One region of the Austwickia chelonae genome, then DNA from elsewhere that is predicted to be linked to it. Evidence: riboswitches for the same ligand, from Rfam matches in the RefSeq annotation. Region 1 holds a riboswitch; each other region holds the start of a gene.
What was found. Region 1 has a riboswitch for cobalamin ahead of DX923_RS14065 (homocysteine S-methyltransferase family protein). Riboswitches for the same ligand answer to the same signal wherever they lie in the genome.
Positions count from the first base shown of each region.

Region 2: another riboswitch for cobalamin. It lies ahead of DX923_RS12395 (ribonucleoside-diphosphate reductase subunit alpha); the one in region 1 lies ahead of DX923_RS14065 (homocysteine S-methyltransferase family protein).
Region 3: another riboswitch for cobalamin. It lies ahead of DX923_RS10925 (FecCD family ABC transporter permease); the one in region 1 lies ahead of DX923_RS14065 (homocysteine S-methyltransferase family protein).
Region 4: another riboswitch for cobalamin. It lies ahead of cobN (cobaltochelatase subunit CobN); the one in region 1 lies ahead of DX923_RS14065 (homocysteine S-methyltransferase family protein).

Region 1 covers NZ_CP031447.1:3,199,872-3,204,570, reverse strand. Annotated here, with positions in the region: gene DX923_RS14075 (PrsW family intramembrane metalloprotease) at 1-964, opposite strand, end outside; gene DX923_RS14070 (hypothetical protein) at 961-1,521, opposite strand; gene DX923_RS14065 (homocysteine S-methyltransferase family protein) at 1,743-2,792, opposite strand; cobalamin riboswitch at 2,933-3,131, opposite strand; gene DX923_RS14060 (S1 family peptidase) at 3,266-4,054, opposite strand.
Region 2 covers NZ_CP031447.1:2,804,761-2,809,459, reverse strand. Annotated here, with positions in the region: gene DX923_RS12405 (cation diffusion facilitator family transporter) at 1-559, opposite strand, end outside; gene DX923_RS12400 (ArsR/SmtB family transcription factor) at 556-978, opposite strand; cobalamin riboswitch at 1,216-1,427, shown strand; gene DX923_RS12395 (ribonucleoside-diphosphate reductase subunit alpha) at 1,540-4,083, shown strand; gene DX923_RS12390 (ribonucleotide-diphosphate reductase subunit beta) at 4,065-4,699, shown strand, end outside.
Region 3 covers NZ_CP031447.1:2,484,079-2,488,777, forward strand. Annotated here, with positions in the region: gene cobN (cobaltochelatase subunit CobN) at 1-1,186, shown strand, start outside; gene DX923_RS10920 (DUF4282 domain-containing protein) at 1,271-1,909, opposite strand; cobalamin riboswitch at 2,152-2,321, shown strand; gene DX923_RS10925 (FecCD family ABC transporter permease) at 2,400-3,425, shown strand; gene DX923_RS10930 (ABC transporter ATP-binding protein) at 3,422-4,258, shown strand; gene DX923_RS10935 (ABC transporter substrate-binding protein) at 4,255-4,699, shown strand, end outside.
Region 4 covers NZ_CP031447.1:2,479,272-2,483,970, reverse strand. Annotated here, with positions in the region: gene cobN (cobaltochelatase subunit CobN) at 1-2,462, opposite strand, end outside; cobalamin riboswitch at 2,519-2,651, opposite strand; gene DX923_RS10910 (precorrin-3B synthase) at 2,751-3,974, shown strand; gene DX923_RS10905 (precorrin-8X methylmutase) at 4,008-4,676, shown strand; gene DX923_RS10900 (precorrin-2 C(20)-methyltransferase) at 4,673-4,699, shown strand, end outside.

The DNA of each region.
Region 1 (4,699 bases):
TCGCCGCATTTTCGAGTTCATCCAGCTGATCGCCGGTGACCGCGCTCGCGGCGGCCCGGAGGTAGTCGCGTTCCTGCCGCCATACCCAGCGCAGCACCGGCGTGAGCATTGCCAGGTAGCAGGCGATCTTGACCGGCATCAAGGCGATGACACCGGCGTTGCCCCAGGCTGTCGGGGCCGGCGAGTTCCACAGGAAGTGGATGAACCAACCCAGCGCGTAGAAACCGGTGAAGACCAGAAGACGACGGTTCAAGGACCACTTGTCTCCGACGACACGACCGAGCAGGACGGCGACCCCGACCCCGATGATCGCGCTGTACAGCTGGTGTGACGTGAAACCACTGAAGAAGCGCACGAATCCCACCAGGAGGAGCCCCTTGATATCGCTGTCCGGGCTGTCCAATGCGCCTTTGGCCAGGTAGGAAAGGTTTTCCAGGACCTGGAAACCGAGACCGACGAAACCACCCACCATCAGCCCGTGCATCGGTCTCGTCATCGTTTCCCGGGCGATGAGCATCACGAGCAGGATGCAGGCCGTCTTCATCCATTCCTCGGACGTCGGCCCCACTAATCCGGCGAACCATTGCTGGGCTGACTGTTCGCCCAGCAGGTGCAGGACGACGACCGGGAGAGCCGCATTGACCTTCACGGACAGGTAGGCGGCGATCGTGGCCCCGCTGACGAAGGCGGCCAGCATGATCCGGGGGCGACGGGCCCGGTAGGGATCACAGGCCGCCATCGCCAGGACGAAGAGCGCTACACCTCCCAGGGACAACGGCGAGGTCAACAGCAGCGTCCCCGCTGGCGGGGCGACCCGGGGCCACAGGAAGACGGCGAGCGCGATTCCGCACAGTGCGCAGCTGATCAGATAGAACCACCACAGAGCTGACCGGGGGCGGTAGAACTCGTCGCCGGGCTTCTGGTTCGCTGTCGCCAGGCGTTCTCCGCGGCGGAGGTCGTTCATGCCTTTTCCTTCTTGACCGTGAGGGAGTCGATCAGCGTGGTGATGTCCAGAGGCTCTTTGTCCGTCGGTGCGGTCGAGGTGATGACGATCAGGAAACCGTCGCGCCCGACCATCGCGCAGCGGCCCTGCCCGGCTCCGTTTCCGCCGGTGACTTCACAGGACAAGCCGGAGAACTCGTTCGCAGTCGAGATCTTCTGTTCGGTGAGTCGTAGGTTCTGCCCGGAGGCGGCGGCCGAGCGGACCTGACGTTCCATGGCGGTCTGCTGATCCTTGACGGAACTGATCACGGTCAGGGACAGCGCTCGTTCCCCGTCGACATACCGGGCATATTTCCGGCGCACCTGCTCCTGGCGCTGCCAGTGTTCGGGGGCAGCCCATTCGACGTGGGTGCCAGTGGCATCGACGGTGAGTCGGTCTCGTTGCCCGGTTGTGACGGCATCGCTGGGAGTGCCGAGAGCAGCTGCTGACAGCGTTGGCACCGCGACCCCGATGGCCAAGATGCCGAGGACCGCAGCTGTGGCCCTGAGGTCGCGCAGTTCTTTACCGATTCTGTGCATGAGAGGTCCTTGCCGAACAGTGAAAATATGGTGCAGGACAGCAGAAGGGGCAACGGTTCGGTGCGGATCGGAGTTCCGGTGAACTGGGCTGACCTGACTCGGACAGGTCTCCTCATGCAACGCCAGGGAGAACAAATGTCCATCCGGGGCAAGACATTTCGGCTATTGGGGCGCGGGCCGTCGTCGCCCCGGTAGGGGCACCGGGGCGACGACGGGGGTGATCAGGCGCGGGCGCCCAGCGCGGCGATGTGCTCGGGCAGGCGGTCGTGGGTGCCGTACATGAAGTGGTTGCTCATGCGCTCGGAGAACCGGCTGGCTTCTGTCGTCCGGCCGACGGCTTCGGCGACCTGGCGGATGAGCATCGGTGAGGCTCCGCAGCACACGCCCAGGTAGCGCACGTCCATGCCGTAGGCGAGCCGGGCGAAGGCGTCGATCTCGTACCGGTTGGTCGACAGCGGGTCCAGTGCGGTGGGGAAGGTCCGGCCGTGCGGTGAGGGGGTGGTGGCGGTCGGGTCGGAGAGATTGAAGAAGGTGGGTTCTTCCTCGGTGGTGCGATAGGGGATGGGGAGCGCGGCGACATGGCAGCTGACGGCTTCGCGGATCTGTTGGAGCCAGGGCAGCATTGTCCGCGGGCCGCGGAAGCAGTTGAGGCCGACGACCTGCGCGCCGCCTTGTTCGAGGCGTCGAGCGGTGTCGACGATGCCGACGTCGTCGGACATCCGGTTGCCGGCCATCGGGGCGAGGGTCATCACGACGGGTAGTCCGCTGGCGGCGGCGACTTCGAGTGCGGTCTCTGCTTCACCGGCGTAGTAGAAGGTTTCGCCGATGATCAGGTCTGCGCCTTCGTCGACGGCCCAGCCCACCATTTCTTCGAACATGCCGCGGACCTCGGCCTGCCGGGCCGGGTCGGCGGGATCCCAGATGTTGGTGTTGGAGATATTTCCGGCCATGAGGTCGCCGGGGTGGGCGTCGGCCACTTCTCGGGCGATGCGCAGAGCGGCCCGGTTCAACGGTTCCAGGAGGTCTTCTTTGCCGATGACCCGCATCTTTTCGCGGTGCCCGTTGTAGGTGAAGGCTTCGACGATGTCCGATCCGGCACGTTGGAAGTCGGTGTGCAGGGTGCGGAGGGCGTCGGGGTTCTCCAGGGCCACTTCGGGGACGAACTCACCGGCGGTGAGATAGCCGCGTCGTTCCAGTTCGAAGAGGAATCCTTCGGCGCAGATCACCGGCCCGGTGTCGAGTCGTTCGGTCAGGGTTCGTCGGTCGCTCATGCTGCTCTCCTCGGCAACGATGGTCGTTGCCTCCCCGTGGGAGAGGAGCCTGTGCCCGGGCCCTGCCGGAGGGCGCGGCCTGAGGGGCTGCGTACTGCGGACGGGTGTCGTCATGGCCAGGCCATCTCTCGTGGTTCGGCATCTGGGTGCCGGTGCAGGCGGTCTCCTGACTCCCGGATCGAACGCTGGCCTCGGCCTTCCCGAACCTGGTGGTTCAGTGGCATCGTCGAGGCGGAGCTCTCCGGTCACAGTGGCGAGGACCGTGTCGGGCTTGCACCGACTTCCCGTTTCTGCACCGAGTCAACAAGTATAAGGCTCGCCTTATGTGACAGATCATTTGAGGAAGAAAGATTTTCAGCAGACATGCCCGCCTCGTCGGAGTGCAGACGAGGCGGGCATGTCCTGTGTTGTGTGGGTCGGCAGAGCAAGGTCGGCTGCCCTTGCACGTGGCCGGTGAGGTGCGGGTGTTCCTTTTAGAAACCGAGTCCCTCTCGCACCTTTTCGGAGGCGGTGGAGGTGTAGAAACCGGGGTTGTTCTTCTGCGCGCATCCTTTGCCCCAGGAGACCACGCCGATCTGGTAGTAGCGTCCGGCGACCTTGCGCATGATCGGGCCGCCGCTGTCACCTCGGCAGGAGTCCTTGCCTTCGGCGCTGGCGCAGAAGTCGGTTTCTGCGTTGTAGTCGTCGCCACCGGCTTTGGCGCAGAGCGCCGGGGTATGGATGGTGACATTGGTTTTGAGAAGCCGGTCGGGGTACTTCGGCGGCCAGGTCGCTCGGGTGGTGCCCCAGCCGATGACAGTGGCGATGGATCCGGGCTTGTACAGGGCGGTCGATCCGGCTTCGGGCAGGTCGACCGGGGTGATGTTGTTCACCGGTTTGTCCAGACGGATCAGGGCAGCGTCGTAGCCGACTTTCTTGCCGTAGGACGGGTGGGTCGTGATGTCGGGGGACCCGCCGGTGAAGCGGATTTTCCGGTCGACGCCTTGTGTCTCGTCGGACAGGACGGTGCGCCCGATGGCCAGGGTGATCTTCTTGGCGCTTTCAGCGGTTTCGTCGTTCACACAGTGTGCTGCGGTGAGCACCGTGGTGGAGTTGATCAGGGAACCACCACAGAATGATTCGCCGTTGAGCTGGAGCGACACCATGAAGGGGAACTCGCCGTCTTTGGCGGGGGTGCCACCGACGATGAGTGTCGAGGCGTCTGCTTCTCCGCTTGGTGGAGCGGCAAGGGCTGTGCTTGAGGCGAGTGTGCCTCCGATCATAGTTACAGCTGCGGCCATGCCCAGGATGCGGCCGATAGGCCTGGAGGTAGACATGTGCTGGAACTCCGATCTGCTGAATGACTGTGGACGCAAAAATCATGAGCATTAATGATTCTGATTGTCACGAGATACAGCCGATTCCTTGACCTTCTTTACTGATGTCGGGGGACTCTTTGATCTGGCCGGTATATTGCATGACTTTCTGAAAATATGCAGAGAGAAATCTGTATGTATTTCGCGAAAGTGACGGATGTTGACTGAGTGCTCTTGGGTCTGAAATATCCCCCCGCCGGTCTCTGACCAGCGATGATCTGGCTGTAAAAGCTTTTCGAACGAATGTATGGATACATATCTTTCCTGATTTCCGCACACTTGGCGGGCGGTCAGGACCCTCAAGAGTTTCCGTCGATTATTCATCTGATGTATTTAAGATGCGGCGATAGAAGCCGAAGAAAAGACCACCGGCTGGCAGCAGCACGGGTCCGGCATCATTCCACGGTCGGGATGCGGGTCGGGATGCGGGTCGGGATGCGCTCGCGAAAGCGCGGGTGGCGGGCTTCGACTCGTCGATGGAGAGTCGAAGCCCGCCAGGGGGCGGCGCACAGGGGAGCGCCGATGCAACCCGGTGATGGGCAGGCCGGACCA
Region 2 (4,699 bases), 400 kb from region 1:
ACCCGGTGAAATGGACGAGGGCAGCGGCCACGATGACGCCCACTGAACCGAGCGTGTCGGCCAGGACCTCGAGGTAGGCGCCTTTGACATTGAGGCTCTCTCCAGCTCCGCTGTGCAGCAGAGCCAAGCCGATCACGTTGACCACCAGCCCTAGCGTCCCGACGGCCAGCATGGTGGTCGAGGCCGGTTCGTGGTGCGCGCCCAGGCGGGCGATGGCTTCGACGGCGATGTAGGCCGATACCCCGAGCATGATCATGACGGCCAGGCCGGAGGCGAAGACCTCGGCCCGGTAGGAGCCGAAGGTCCGTCGCCCGGTGGTGTCAGGGCGGGTGGCGATGCGGGAGGCGACGAGTGCTGCTCCCAGAGTGACCACATCCGCCGCCATATGTCCGGCGTCGCTGATCAGCGCAAGGGATCCTGCGGCGAGGCCGGCGACCAGTTCGACGACGAAGAAGGCGGCGATCAGGGCGAAGGAGACCGCCAGGCGCCATTGGTGGCGCCCAGTGGCTGAAACGCTGACGGCGTGTCCGTGCCCATGTCCGTGCCCATGGCCGCTCATCGCGCGTCCCTCAGCTGCTCGCTGCGGCCCGTGCTGCTCTCGGAGGAATGTTCGTGCAGGGTGTGTTCGCGGGTGACATCGAGCAGCATCCGGACGTGGGCGTCGAACAGCCGGTAGAAGACATTGCGACCTTCGCGACGGCCGGCGACGACACCGGAGGCGCGGAGCAGCCGGAGTGCTTGGGAGACAGTGGTTTCGGTTGTTCCGGTGGCTGCGGCCAGGTCGCAGACACACAGCTCGCCGCCTTCGAGCAAGGCGTACAGGATCCGGGTCCGCGTGGCATCGCCGAGCAATTTGAACAGGGCGCTGACCCGGGTGATCTCCTCCTCTGCAGGGATCTGTCTCGCGACGAGACGGACCTTGTCCGGATTGGCCGAACCGGTCGCGCAGCCATCGAGCCCCCGAACGGTCTCCGACATGCCTACCTCCAATGAACGCTACATCTGAATATCTGAACAGATGATAGGTGATGCTGAGGGGCGAGGGAAGGGCCTACTTATGGAACCTGTTGGCCTGCTGTCTTTTTCGCCGGATTCATCCGAGACGTTCTTGAGCTGGTCGTTGAGTTCGCGGGGGATCTCTCGGTGGACTGCAGGAGTGCTGAGGCTTCGACACGCCAATATCTTCGGGTTTTTTTCTTCGGCACCACAACATGTAGGGTTTGTGTCGCTGGTGGTCCGCGCTCGTCGAGCGTGGGGAAAGAGGGAACCCGGTGTGAATCCGGGGCTGCCCCGCAGCGGTGAATGGGAACGACACCCGTCAAGAGCACTGGGCGACAGCCTGGGAAGCGACGGGCAGTAGGCGGAGACGGCGACCAGCCCGAACCACGCCCATGAGTCCGAAGACCTGCCTCCGGTGCGTACGGCGACAGCCCTACGCGTCCACGGCCTCGAGGGAGGGCCGGGCGACACCCCGCGCGGCCATGCCATTGCGCGCCCGTCGTCCCTACCCCGCGGCCTCGACCTGCGAGGAGACAGACGATGACGAGCACCACCGCCCCGCCTGCACCACCGTCGACCCAGCGCGAGGAACCCATCACGGGCCTGCCCGAGATCACCGTCACCGCAGGCGACGGCAGCACCTCGCCTCTCGACCGGCCGCGCATCCACCGGCTCCTCGACCAAGCGACCCACGGCATCTCCGATGTCACCGCTGAACCCGTCCTGCGCGAACTGCGCCGCACCGTCTACGACGGCATCACCCAGGACGAACTGGCCACCGCGCTCATCCTCGCCGCTCGCACCCTCGTCGAACGTGAGCCCGGCTACTCCCAGGTCGCAGCCCGGCTCCTCCTCGACCGGATGCGCACCGAAGCCCTCAGCCACCTCGCCGGAACGCCTCGACAGCTCACCGCCGAGGAGATGAACGACGAATACGCCAGCTACTTCCCGATCTACCTCCGCAGGGCGGTCGATCTCGGCCGGGTCGACCCCGAACTGCTCACCTACGATCTCGACCGCATCGGCGCAGCCCTCGACGGCACCGCCGACCTCGACTTCGGGCTCCTCGGGCTCCAGACCGTCTACGACCGCTACGTCCTGCACGAACACGGAACCCGCTTCGAACTGCCCCAGGCCTTCTTCATGCGAGTCGCCATGGGACTCGCCCTGCGCGAGGACGACCGAGAGGCCCGAGCCATCGAGTTCTACCGGATGCTCTCCGGTTTCGACCTGATGACCTCCACGCCCACCCTGTTCAACGCCGGGACCACCCGCCCCCAGCTCTCCAGCTGCTTCCTCACCACCGTCGCCGACGACCTCGACGGCATCTTCTCCTCCTACCGGAACAACGCCCTCCTCGCGAAGTACTCCGGCGGACTGGGCAACGACTGGACCCCCGTCCGCGGCCTCGGCGCCCACATCCACGGCACCAACGGGCGCAGCCAAGGCATCGTCCCCTTCCTGAAGATCGCCAATGACACCACCGTCGCCGTCAACCAGGGCGGCAAACGCAAAGGCGCCGCCTGCGCCTACCTGGAGACCTGGCACATCGACATCGAGGAATTCCTCGACCTGCGGAAGAACACCGGCGACGACCGCCGCCGCACCCACGACATGAACACCGCCCACTGGATCCCCGACGAATTCATGCGCCGAGTGGAATCCAACGGCTCCTGGACCCTGTTCTCCCCCGACGAGACCCCCGACCTGCACGACCTGTACGGCGAAGAATTCAGCCGCCGGTACGCCGAATACGAGGCCGCCGCCGACCGCGGCGAACTCCGGCTGCACCGCAGACTCCCCGCCAAGGACCTGTGGCGGCGCATGCTCACCATGCTCTTCGAGACCGGCCACCCCTGGATCACCTTCAAAGACCCCTGCAATGTGCGCTCCCCCCAAGGACACACCGGGGTGGTGCACTCCTCCAACCTGTGCACCGAGATCACCCTCAACACCACCGCCGACGAAGTCGCCGTCTGCAATCTCGCCTCGGTCAACCTCGCCCGGCACATCACCCCCACCGGACTGGACGTCGACAAACTCCGGCGCACCGTCCGCACCGCAGTACGCATGCTCGACAATGTCATCGACATCAACCACTACACGATCCCCGAGACCCGCCGCTCCAACCTGCGGCACCGCCCGGTCGGCCTCGGGCTCATGGGACACCAGGACGCCCTGTTCACCCTCGGAATCCCCTACGCCAGCGACGAAGCCGTCGACTTCGCCGATTACTCCACCGAGACCCTCAGCTACTTCGCCATCGAAGCCAGCGCCGACCTCGCCGCCGAACGCGGCAGCTACCAGAGCTTCGACGGCTCCCTGTGGAGCCGCGGCATCCTGCCGATCGACTCCCTCCAACTTCTGGCCGCCACCCGACACGACGGCGAACTCGACATCGACACCAGCCACACCCTCGACTGGGACCGGCTGCGCACACACGTCCGCACCAACGGGATGCGCAACTCCAACGTGATGGCCATCGCCCCCACCGCCACCATCAGCAATATCTGCGGAGTCGCCCCCTCCATCGAACCCCAGTTCCAGAACCTCTTCGTCAAGGCCAACATGTCCGGCGACTTCACCGTCGTCAACGCCCACCTCGTCGGCGACCTGAAAGAACGCGGCCTCTGGGACGACCGGATGATCGCCGACCTCAAGTACCACGACGGCGCACTCGACCGGATCGACCGCATCCCCGACGACCTGCGACGCATCTACGCCACCGCCTTCGACATCCACCCCCGCTGGCTGATCGCAGCCGCCTCCCGACGCCAGAAATGGATCGACCAAGCCCAATCCCTGAACCTCTACGTCGCCGAACCCAGCGGACGAGCCCTCGACGAACTCTACCGCTCCGCCTGGAAATCCGGACTGAAAACCACCTACTACCTGCGCGCCCGCGCCGCCACCCAGGTCGAGAAGTCCACCCTCCGAGGCACCGACGGTCGCCTCAACGCCGTCTCCCCAGCGGCGCTCGCCGCCCCGGTGCCGGCTGCCGGGCCGGTCGAGATCCCGGCCGGACCCGCCGTCGCCCCGGCCGCCTGCTCACTCACCGACCCCGAATGCGAGGCCTGCCAGTGACCGCCACCCAGAACGCCCAGGACAGCGCGTCCTTCGACAGCCTGCACGTCCAGGACGTCGGCCGGGTCCACGTCGACGACAAGGCGATGATCAACGCACGTTCCGATGTCAACCAGCTCCTGCCCATGAAGTACGGGTGGGCCTGGGAGAAATACCTCGCCGGCTGCCACAACCACTGGATGCCCACCGAGGTCGCCATGCAGGCCGATATCGCCCAGTGGCGCTCGCCGGACGCCCTCACCGACGACGAACGCCTCATGCTCAAACGGAACCTCGGGTTCTTCGCCACGGCGGAATCACTCGTGGCGAACAACATCGTCCTGGCCGTCTACCGGCACATCACCAACCCCGAATGCCGTCAGTACCTGTTGCGTCAGGCCTTCGAGGAAGCCGTGCACACCCACACCTTCCAGTACATCTGCACCAGCCTCGGCCTCGACGAGGGCGAACTGTTCAACATGTACCGCGAGGTGCCCTCCATCACCGACAAGGATGCCTGGGCGTTGAAATACACCCAGAACCTGGAGTCGGACACCTTCGCCACCGGCACCGTCGAGGCGGACCAGGCCTTCCTGCGCGACCTCGTCGCCTTCTACGTCGTCTTCGAAGGGATGTG
Region 3 (4,699 bases), 720 kb from region 1:
GGTGGATCCGAAGGCGATCCCGTCCCGGTTGGCGTGGGACACCGGTCAGGCCTTGGCTGACGACCTGTGTGCCCGGCATGTCCGGGAGACGGGTGCTCATCCGCGGTCGGTGGGTCTGTCGGTGTGGGGGACGTCGGCGATGCGGACCTCGGGTGACGATGTCGCCGAGGTGTTGGCCCTGTTGGGGGTACGCCCGGTGTGGGACGAGGCGTCACGGCGGGTCATCGGGGTGGAGCCGATCCCGTTGGCCGAGTTGGGTCGGCCCCGGATCGACGTGACCGTGCGGATCTCCGGTTTCTTCCGGGATGCTTTCCCCCATGTCATCGCATTGTTGGACGACGCGGTGCAATTGGTCGCCGGGTTGGAGGAGTCCGAGCAGGACAACTATGTGCGCGCCCATGTGGAGGCCGATCTGGCTGCGGAGGGTTCGCACGGCGATCGGCGGCGGGCCACGACGCGGGTCTTCGGCAGCAAACCGGGCACCTACGGTGCGGGGATCCTGCAGTTGGTCGAGTCGGGGAGTTGGCGTGGTGACGCCGATATCGCCGAGGTGTATGCCACGTGGGGCGGGTACGCCTACGGACGTGATCTGGACGGGGCGCCGGCGCGGGGTGACATGGAGACCGCGTATCGGCGGATCCAGGTCGCGGCGAAGAATGTGGACACCCGGGAGCATGACATCGCCGATTCGGACGACTACTTCCAGTACCACGGGGGCATGATCGCCACGGTGCGTTCGCTGACCGGGGAGAGCCCTCGCGCCTATGTCGGAGATTCCACAGCGCCGGAGGCGATTCGTACCCGTTCGTTGGCGGAGGAGACCGCGCGGGTGTTCCGGTCCCGGGTGGTGAATCCGCGGTGGTTGGCGGCGATGCGTCGCCACGGGTACAAGGGTGCTTTCGAGATGGCGGCCACGGTCGACTACCTGTTCGGTTTCGATGCGACCGCCGGGGTCGTGCAGGACTGGATGTACGAGTCCTTGGCGCAGGAGTACGTCCTGGACGAGACCAATCAGGAATTCCTGCGGGAGGCGAATCCGTGGGCATTGCATTCCATGGTGGAACGTCTGCACGAGGCGGCGGACCGTGGGCTGTGGGAGAAACCCGACCCGGAGGTCATGGACCAGCTGCGTGAGATCTACCTGGACGTGGAGGGCGAGATCGAGGACGGGCCCACCGGCCGGTGACCATCTGGCGGGTGTCTCCGGGGGGTGGATCCCGGAGACACCCGCCGGGGGTGGTCGTCACGTCGTGACCCGTCGCGGTGCGGGTCAGCGTCGGCTCAGTTCCTCACGTAGACGAGAGGTCTCCTCGGCGGTACGGCACATGGCGATGTACACCTCCAAGGTCATGCGGGCCATCGCGAGCTGAATCAGCCCGATGAAGGGGGCGACGAGCAGGATCACGATGCCCAAGCCGGCCTGTTTGTTGGCCATCAGGACGAAGGAGGAGAGCAGGGCGAGCAAGGTGAAGACGAGGACCAGGCTCATGAGCAGGATGTAGACGATCCGTACGATGTGCGGGGTCGCGAAATGCTGGAAGGACAGGTCGAACAGGGAACCCAGGAGACCTTTCTTGGTGTGCTGTTGCGGCATCTGCCCGGGATACATGGGGTTGGGTCCGGGGCCTTGCCCGTACTGCTGCTGGTGGGGGTATCCGCCGGTCTGCGGGTAGCCGGCGTTGTGCTGCTGGTAGCCGGTCCAGGCTTGGGGCTGGCCTTGGACGTGGCCTGCGTTCTGGGTGTTCCCGGGGTGTGCCCCTGGGGTGGCGGAGGCTCCGGCGGTCTGCTGTTGGGCGTACGGGGGCATCAGGGGCGTCCCTGGTGTCTGCTGATGCCCCGGCAGCGGCGGCGGAGCATAGCTGCCACCCTGCGCCTGTTCGTTCGACCCCTGTGGTGGCTGATGAGACATCAGGTTGTTTCCTTCTTCGTCGGTTCTTCCCCGAGGCGGGAAGGCACCGTTCACTTTAAGGCGGGAGTGGTCGTCGTGGTGGGCTTCGTCCGAACCCGCTGACATCGGTAGCGGCGCAGGTCATCGTCGAATCGGCGAACACCGAAGCGGCTGTTCCGATTCCGATGTCACAGCTCGTTCGCCACCGGTAGGCGCATACCTGCGCCGGGACACCAGGAAGAAGGACCTCTGTCCCACCTGTGGCGGCACAGGATGGCTATGGTCGAGCCGTTGATGAGGGAACCCGGTGAAAGGCCGGGACTGACACGCAGCGGTATGGCGGACAGGCGGACAAGACCACTGGCTTCGGCTGGGAAGGGTCCGACCCTGGATGAGGCCGAGTCCGAATACCTGTCAACGCTTTTCTGTCAATGTGCGTGCCGCGTGCCTCGGCCCACCGACGAACGGATCGCCAGTGCTCCGCCGCCTGCGCTCTCCGGAGCGTGCCCCTGTGTCCTGCCCTCGCCGACATCTTCACCGCCGGATGGCTCTCCTGACCATCGCTCTCGTGGTGACCCCGATCGTCTGTATGCACTTCGGGGCGGCGAAGGTCTCCGTCGCCCAGATCGCCCAGGTCATGTTGTCCCACCTACCCAGCTCTGGGATGTCCCCGCCCTCACCGATCGCTGACGCCCTGATCTGGGACAACCGGGCCCCACGGGTCCTGGCCGGGCTCGGGATCGGAGCGATCCTGGCCGTCGGGGGAACCGCGCTCCAGGCGATGACCCGCAACCCCCTGGCCGAGCCCTATGTCCTCGGTGTCAGCTCCGGGGCCTCCACCGGGGCCGCCGCCTCCGTGGTTCTCCTGGGCGTCGCCCACGGTGCGGGGCTGTCCGCGATGGCTTTCCTCGGCGCCGGGCTGGCGACCGTCCTCGTCCTCGCGGTCGGTGGCGGACGGAGCCAAGGCGTCCTCCATCTGGTCCTGGCAGGTCTCGCCTGCGGGTTCATCTTCCAGTCGGTGACCAATCTGATCGTCTTCTCCAGCGCCGACCCCGAGACAGCCCGCAGCGTCATGTTCTGGATGCTCGGATCGCTGTCGCACAGCACCTGGGACTCGGCCTGGGCCGCCACCCTCGTCGCCGTGGCACTGACCGTGCTCTTCTGGGTCACCGCCCCTCTGCTCGACGCCGTCTCCAGCGGCGACACCACCGCGTTGACCGTCGGCCTCGACCCGGTACGGATGCGCGTCGTCGTCACCCTCGTCGTCTCGTTCGCCGTCGCCGTCGCCGTGGCCGCCGCAGGCGGTATCGGTTTCGTCGGGCTGGTCGTCCCCCACCTGTGTCGGCATTTCCTGGCCCGTAACCACCGGGTGCTCGTGGTCGGAGCCGCGATGTCCGGAGGCATCTTCCTCGTCATCGCCGACACCTTCGCCCGAGTGGTCTTCGCCCCGTCGGAGATCCCCATCGGCGTCGTCACCGGCCTCGTCGGCGCTCCCATTCTGCTTGTCATGATCCGCGCCATGAAGACTCACCGATGAACAGCGCACCCGACGCCCTCTCCACCCACGAGGTCACCGTCCGTCGCGGCGGCCGGATCGTCGTCGACGGTGTCGGATTCACGGCCCGCGCCGGGAGCACGGTCGGCATCATCGGGCCCAACGGGGCCGGTAAGTCTTCTCTCCTGCTGGCTCTCCACCGGGCGCTCTCCCACGAATCGGGCACCATCGAGCTCGGGGCGACCGAGATCGGTGCGTTCTCCCGTCGGCAGATCGCCCAACAGATGGCCGTCGTCGCCCAGGAGAACGAAGCTGCGCTGCCGCTCACCGTGCGTGACAGCGTCAACCTCGGGCGTCTCCCCCACCGGCCGCTCCTGCGTTACGGCGACACCCAGGACCAGGAACGGATCAGCAAGGCCCTGGAACGGGTCGGGCTGGAGCCGCTCGCCGACCGGCTCGTCACCGAGCTGTCCGGCGGCGAGCGCCAACGCGTGCTGATAGCCCGAGCCATCGTCCAGAACGCGCCCTTCCTGTTGCTCGACGAGCCGACGAATCATCTGGACCTGCACCACCAGTTCCAACTCTTCGAGCTCGTGCGCACTCTCGACGCGACCACCGTGGTCGTCCTGCACGACCTGAACCTCGCCGGGCGGGTCTGTGACGAGCTGGTCCTGCTCGACAGGGGTCGGCCGGTGGTCTACGGGCCGCCCCGGGAGGTGCTGACCCCTCAGGTGGTCTCTGCCGTCTATCACGTGGATGTGGAGTGCATCGAGCACGGCGGTCAGCCGCACCTCCTGTTCTCGCCGAGCCACCACCACCGTAGCGAACCGCCATGTCAACGCACCGAATCGGTGCACTCGGGAGGAAAACCATGAGAAGCAGGACACGCAGTTCCCTGGTTGCCGTGACCGTGCTCGGCTGCCTGCTGACCACGGCGTGCAGCTCGTCGATCCCGTCGGTCCCGCCCTCCGACGGGGCGGGTGCCTCGTCCGGGGCCTATCCGAAGACGGTGAAGAGCTGCGACGAGCAACTCACCTTCACGAAGAGCCCGGAGAAGGTCCTGATCATGGATGACACGGATCTGTCGATCCTGGCCGAGATGGATCTGCTCGACAAGGTCGTCGGCCGCTCGGGCAAGCTCCGCACCGCCCCTTATGACGAGAGCACGCTGACCAGGATCAAGAAGATCCCGGAGATCGCCAGCTCGGTGCTGGACAGTGGCGGCACCCAGGTGGCCACGGAGACGGTCATCGCCAGCGGCGCCGACCTCGTCATCGGCTTCGACGCCGGCATCGACCGGGATGCCCTGCGCAAAG
Region 4 (4,699 bases), 720 kb from region 1:
ATCTCACCGGCCGTACCGGCCAACCGGGGCACCACCTCCCGGCAGGCGAAACGCAGCGACGCCGCCACCGCCGCCGGATCAGCCGCCGCGAAGGCCTCCGCCACCATCGGATCGGACGCACACGCCGCCGCCAGATGCTCCCGGACATAGACGCCCAGGTCCTCCTCCGACCAGCCTCGAGCAGCCAAACCACCGACCAACAGCCGGGCGAAGGACTCCACCCGGTCGGACAGGGCATGCCCCACACCGAACTCGTCCAGACCCAACGCCGTCCGCAGACCGGGCACCGGCTCGGTACCCCCCGTGAACACCTGCTGCGCGCGCAGGATCGCCAACACCAGATTGACCAGCGCCTCCCCTTGAGGCTCCTGCCCCAGAACATGCAGGCCGTCGCGGATCTGGGCGTCCTTCACCTCGCACAGCCACCCGTCGATGTGCATCACGAACTCGTCGAAGGCATCGCCGTCGTCGACCGACATGTCCTCGACCCCGAGATCCTGATGCAGCTTGGCGGCCTGGATCAGCGTCCAGATCTGCGCGCGCAAGGCCGGGGCCTTCGCCGGGTCCATCACGGACACATTGCCGTACTCGTCGAGGAGCTGCTCCAGGCGGGCGATGTCGCCGTAGCTCTCCGCCCGGGCCATCGGCGGTACCAGGTGGTCGATGATCGTGGCGTGCGCGCGCCGTTTGGCCTGTGAACCTTCGCCGGGGTCGTTGACGAGGAAGGGGTAGATCACGGGCAGGTCGCCCAGCGCGGCGTCCGGGCCGCACCCGGAGGACAGGGCGAGAGTCTTACCGGGCAGCCATTCCAGGTTGCCGTGCTTGCCCAGGTGGACGACGGCGTGCGCGCCGAATTCCTTCGCGACCCACCGGTAGGTGGCGATGTAGTGGTGGGTCGGTGCGAGGTCGGGGTCGTGGTAGATCGCGATGGGGTTCTCCCCGAAGCCACGCGGCGGCTGCACCAGGACGACGACATTGCCGGCTTGGAGGGTCGCCGAGACGATCTGGCCGTCGGGGTCGGCGGCCACCGCGGCGGGGGAGCGGTCGACGAAGAGGTCTCCGGGAGCTTCGCCCCACGCCTCGACCATGTCGTTGCGCAGCTCTTCGGGCAGTTCTGCGAACCAGCGACGGTAGGTGGCTGCGTCGACGCGGACCGGCTGCCCGGCGAGCTGGTCGGAGGTCAGCCAGTCTTCGTCCTGCCCGCCGGCGGCGATGAGGGCATGGATCAGGTCGTTGCCTGCCGCGGTGTCGGGGCTCGGCACGTCGGCATACGTTGATTCGTCGACGCCAGGAAGGTCGCCGGGGGCTCCGAGGTCGTATCCGGCGTCACGCAGGGCCCGTAGCAGATGTACCAGCGAGACCGGGGTGTCCAGGCCGACGGCGTTGCCGATGCGGGAGTGCTTCGTCGGGTAGGCCGACAGGACGACGGCGATCCGACGCTGTTCGACGGGGACGTGACGCAACCGGGCGTAGCCCAGTGCGATGCCGGCGACGCGGGCGCACCGCTCGGGGTCGGCCACATAACGGGGCAGGTCGTCCTCGTCGAATTCTTTGAAGGAGAACGCCACCGAGATGATCCGCCCGTCGAATTCGGGGACGGCGACCTGGGTCGCCACGTCGAGCGGGCTCATGCCGTCGTCGGCTTCGGACCAGGACGAGCGGTCCCAGGTCAGGCACAGACCTTGGACGACGGGGACGTCCAGGGCGGCCAAGGCCTTGACGTCCCAGGCGTCGTCGTCCCCGCCGGCGCTCGCGGTGGCCGGTCGGGTTCCTCCTGCGGCCAATACCGTGGTGACCAGGGTGTCGTAGCTGCTCAGATGGGAGAGCAGGTCGTCCGGAGCTTCCCGGAGCGAGGTCACGAAGACCGGCACGCCGACCCCGCCTGCGGCGTCGACGGCATCGGCCAGTGCGTGGACGTAGGCGTCGTTCCCCGCGGCGTACTGAGCCCGGTAGAACAGGATGCCCACCCGGGGTCGGGATGCGCCCTCGGGCAGCGCGGGCAGCTCAGGGCGGGGGAGCGCACCCCAGGAGGCTTGTTCGGCCGGCGGGGCGAAACCTTCCCCGGTGAGCAACAGGGTGTCGGACAGGAAGGTGTGCAACTGGCCGAGGTTCTCCGGCCCGCCGTACGCCAGGTACCGGTGGGCTTCGCGGACCACTCCGGCGGGGACGGTCGACATCTCCATCAGAGCGGCGTCAGGGGCCTGCTCGCCGCCCAGGACGATCAGCTGCACCCCCGGACGTTCCCGGGTGGCCCGCACAGCTTCCAACAGCTCCGGCGGGGTGCCCAGGATCCGTACGACGACGATCGTGGCCTGTTCCACGGCTTCGGCCAGGATCGCGTCGGCGGACCGGGTCGGGTCGGCACCGGGCCGGGCCGGGTTGGCGTACAGGTAGTCGGCGCCGCAGGCGCGCGCGGACAGCAGGTCGGTGTCGGACGTGGACAGCAGCGCGATGCGCGTCATGGTGCTCCTTCGGGGTCGTCCGCCCCTGGGTCGGGCGCGCACCGGTGGGTGCACGCGAGGGAGGTCACGTCGCGGCGAGTTCCTGACTTTCCTGGGCCGGAGAACTGGCGGCAGGTTCACAGTGGCGGGACCGTCCCGGGTTTTCACCGGGGTTCCTCGACCGTCGACGCCGGGGTCAGGCTACCCGGCATCGGCTTCGGGATGTGTCACCCGACCGGGGTGCGAGGCGTCTGGTATCCGCGTGATCCCGCGGGTGGGGTCCCGTGACGACCTTCGGAGGACACTAGGGTGAGTGAGCCGTCCCGTATGCCGATCCCCTGGAGGCCACCGCCGATGCCTGCCACCGCTGCTCCCCGTCACGAGGTGCCGGTCGACCGCTGCCCCGGCCTGGTCCGCCCTTATGCCTCGAACGACGGGCTGATCGTGCGACTGCGTACCGGAGGGATCGCCGTAGACGTCGACATCCTGGGTGAGATCGTCGCGCTGGCACGCGAATACGGAGATGGCACAGTCCAGTTGACCAGTCGGGGCGCCCTGCAGATCCGGGCCCTGCCCGACCCGCTGCCCTGCCGACTCGCCGACCGGATCGCCGCCACCGGCATCATCCCCGCCCCCGCCCACGAACTCGTCCGCAACATCATCGCCAGCCCACTCAGCGGGCTCGACGGCCACGGACACGCCGACATCCGCCCCCTGGTCACCACCTACGACGAACTCCTGCGCTCCAGACCGGCCACCTCCGGACTTCCCGGACGTTTCCTCGTCGCCTTCGACGACGGGCGCGACGACGTCCTCGGCGAACAGTTCGACCTGGCCTATCAGGCGACCAGCCCCACCCGGGGCATCGTCCACGCCGGCGACCGGGAACACGGCCGGGAAGTCGCCGCCGACGACGCCCCGACCGTGATGGTCGACCTCGCCGAAGCCTTCCTGCACGCCCGCGCCAGCCTCGACCCCCGCCCCTGGCACATCCGCGAACTCCCCACCCCGCTGCTCGCCCCCATCGACAGAACACCCGCCGCAACCGACCCCGCACCAGACGGGACCGAACCCGCACCCACCCGGCGCACCCCCTTGGGCACCAACAGAACCCACCTCGTCGTCGGTGTTCCGCTCGGCCTGCTCACCTGCGCCCAGTACACGGCGCTCGCCGACGTCACCCGCGCCACCGGCACCCGCCAGGTCGTCGTCACCCCCTGGCGCAGCATCGTCGTCCCCGAAGGCGCCGCCCACCAGGAGACCCTCGCCGCCGCCGGGCTCGCCGTCGACCAGAACTCACCGTGGGCGCGACTGGCCGCCTGCACCGGCGCCCCCGGCTGCGCCCGCGCCGACATGGACACCCAGACCTTCACCCGCCGACTCGCCGACGAACTCGACGGACCCGGACCCCTCGTCTACGTCAGCGCCTGCGAACGACGCTGCGGAGCCCCGGCGGAGAACCACATCGACCTACTACGACCCGCCACGGTCGAAGAAGCACTCACCCGGCCCGGCGTGGGCCCCCGCGGCTGACCGACCCAGCCGCCGACCCCAGGAGAAGAACCGATGACCGTGCCCGAGACCCCCGCCCCACCGACACCCCGCTACGACTACTGCCGGGACGGCCGGGAGATCTACACCCGCTCCTTCGCGACCATCCGCGCCGAAGCCGCCCTCGACGGGCTGCCCGAGAACGCCCGCACCGTCGCCGTCCGCATGATGCACGCCTCCGGCGACGTCGACCTCATCGGTGACCTCGCCTTCCACCCCCACGTCGTCGCCGCAGCCCGCGGCGCCCTCACCGCAGGCGCCCCCATCTTCGTCGACTCCCACATGGTCGACTCCGGGATCACCCGCGCCCGACTGCCTCGCGACAACCAGGTGATCTGTACCCTGCGTGACCCCCGCACCGCCCAGCTCGCGCAGGAATGGGGCACCACCCGCGCCGCCGCCGCCGTCTCCCTGTGGGGGCCCAGGCTCCAAGGAGCTGTCGTCGCCATCGGCAATGCGCCCACCGCGCTCTTTCACCTGTTGGAGATGATCGCCGACGGTGGGCCCCGCCCCGCCGCCGTCGTCGGGATCCCCGTCGGATTCATCGGCTCCGCGGAGAGCAAGATCGCGCTCGCCGAGAACCCGTACGGGGTGCCGTGGCTGGTCGTGCACGGCCGTCGGGGTGGTTCGGCTCTGGCAGCTTCTGCCGTCAACGCCCTGGCTCGTCCGGAGGAGATCCTGTGAACGCGGTCGTTCCCGGTCGTCTG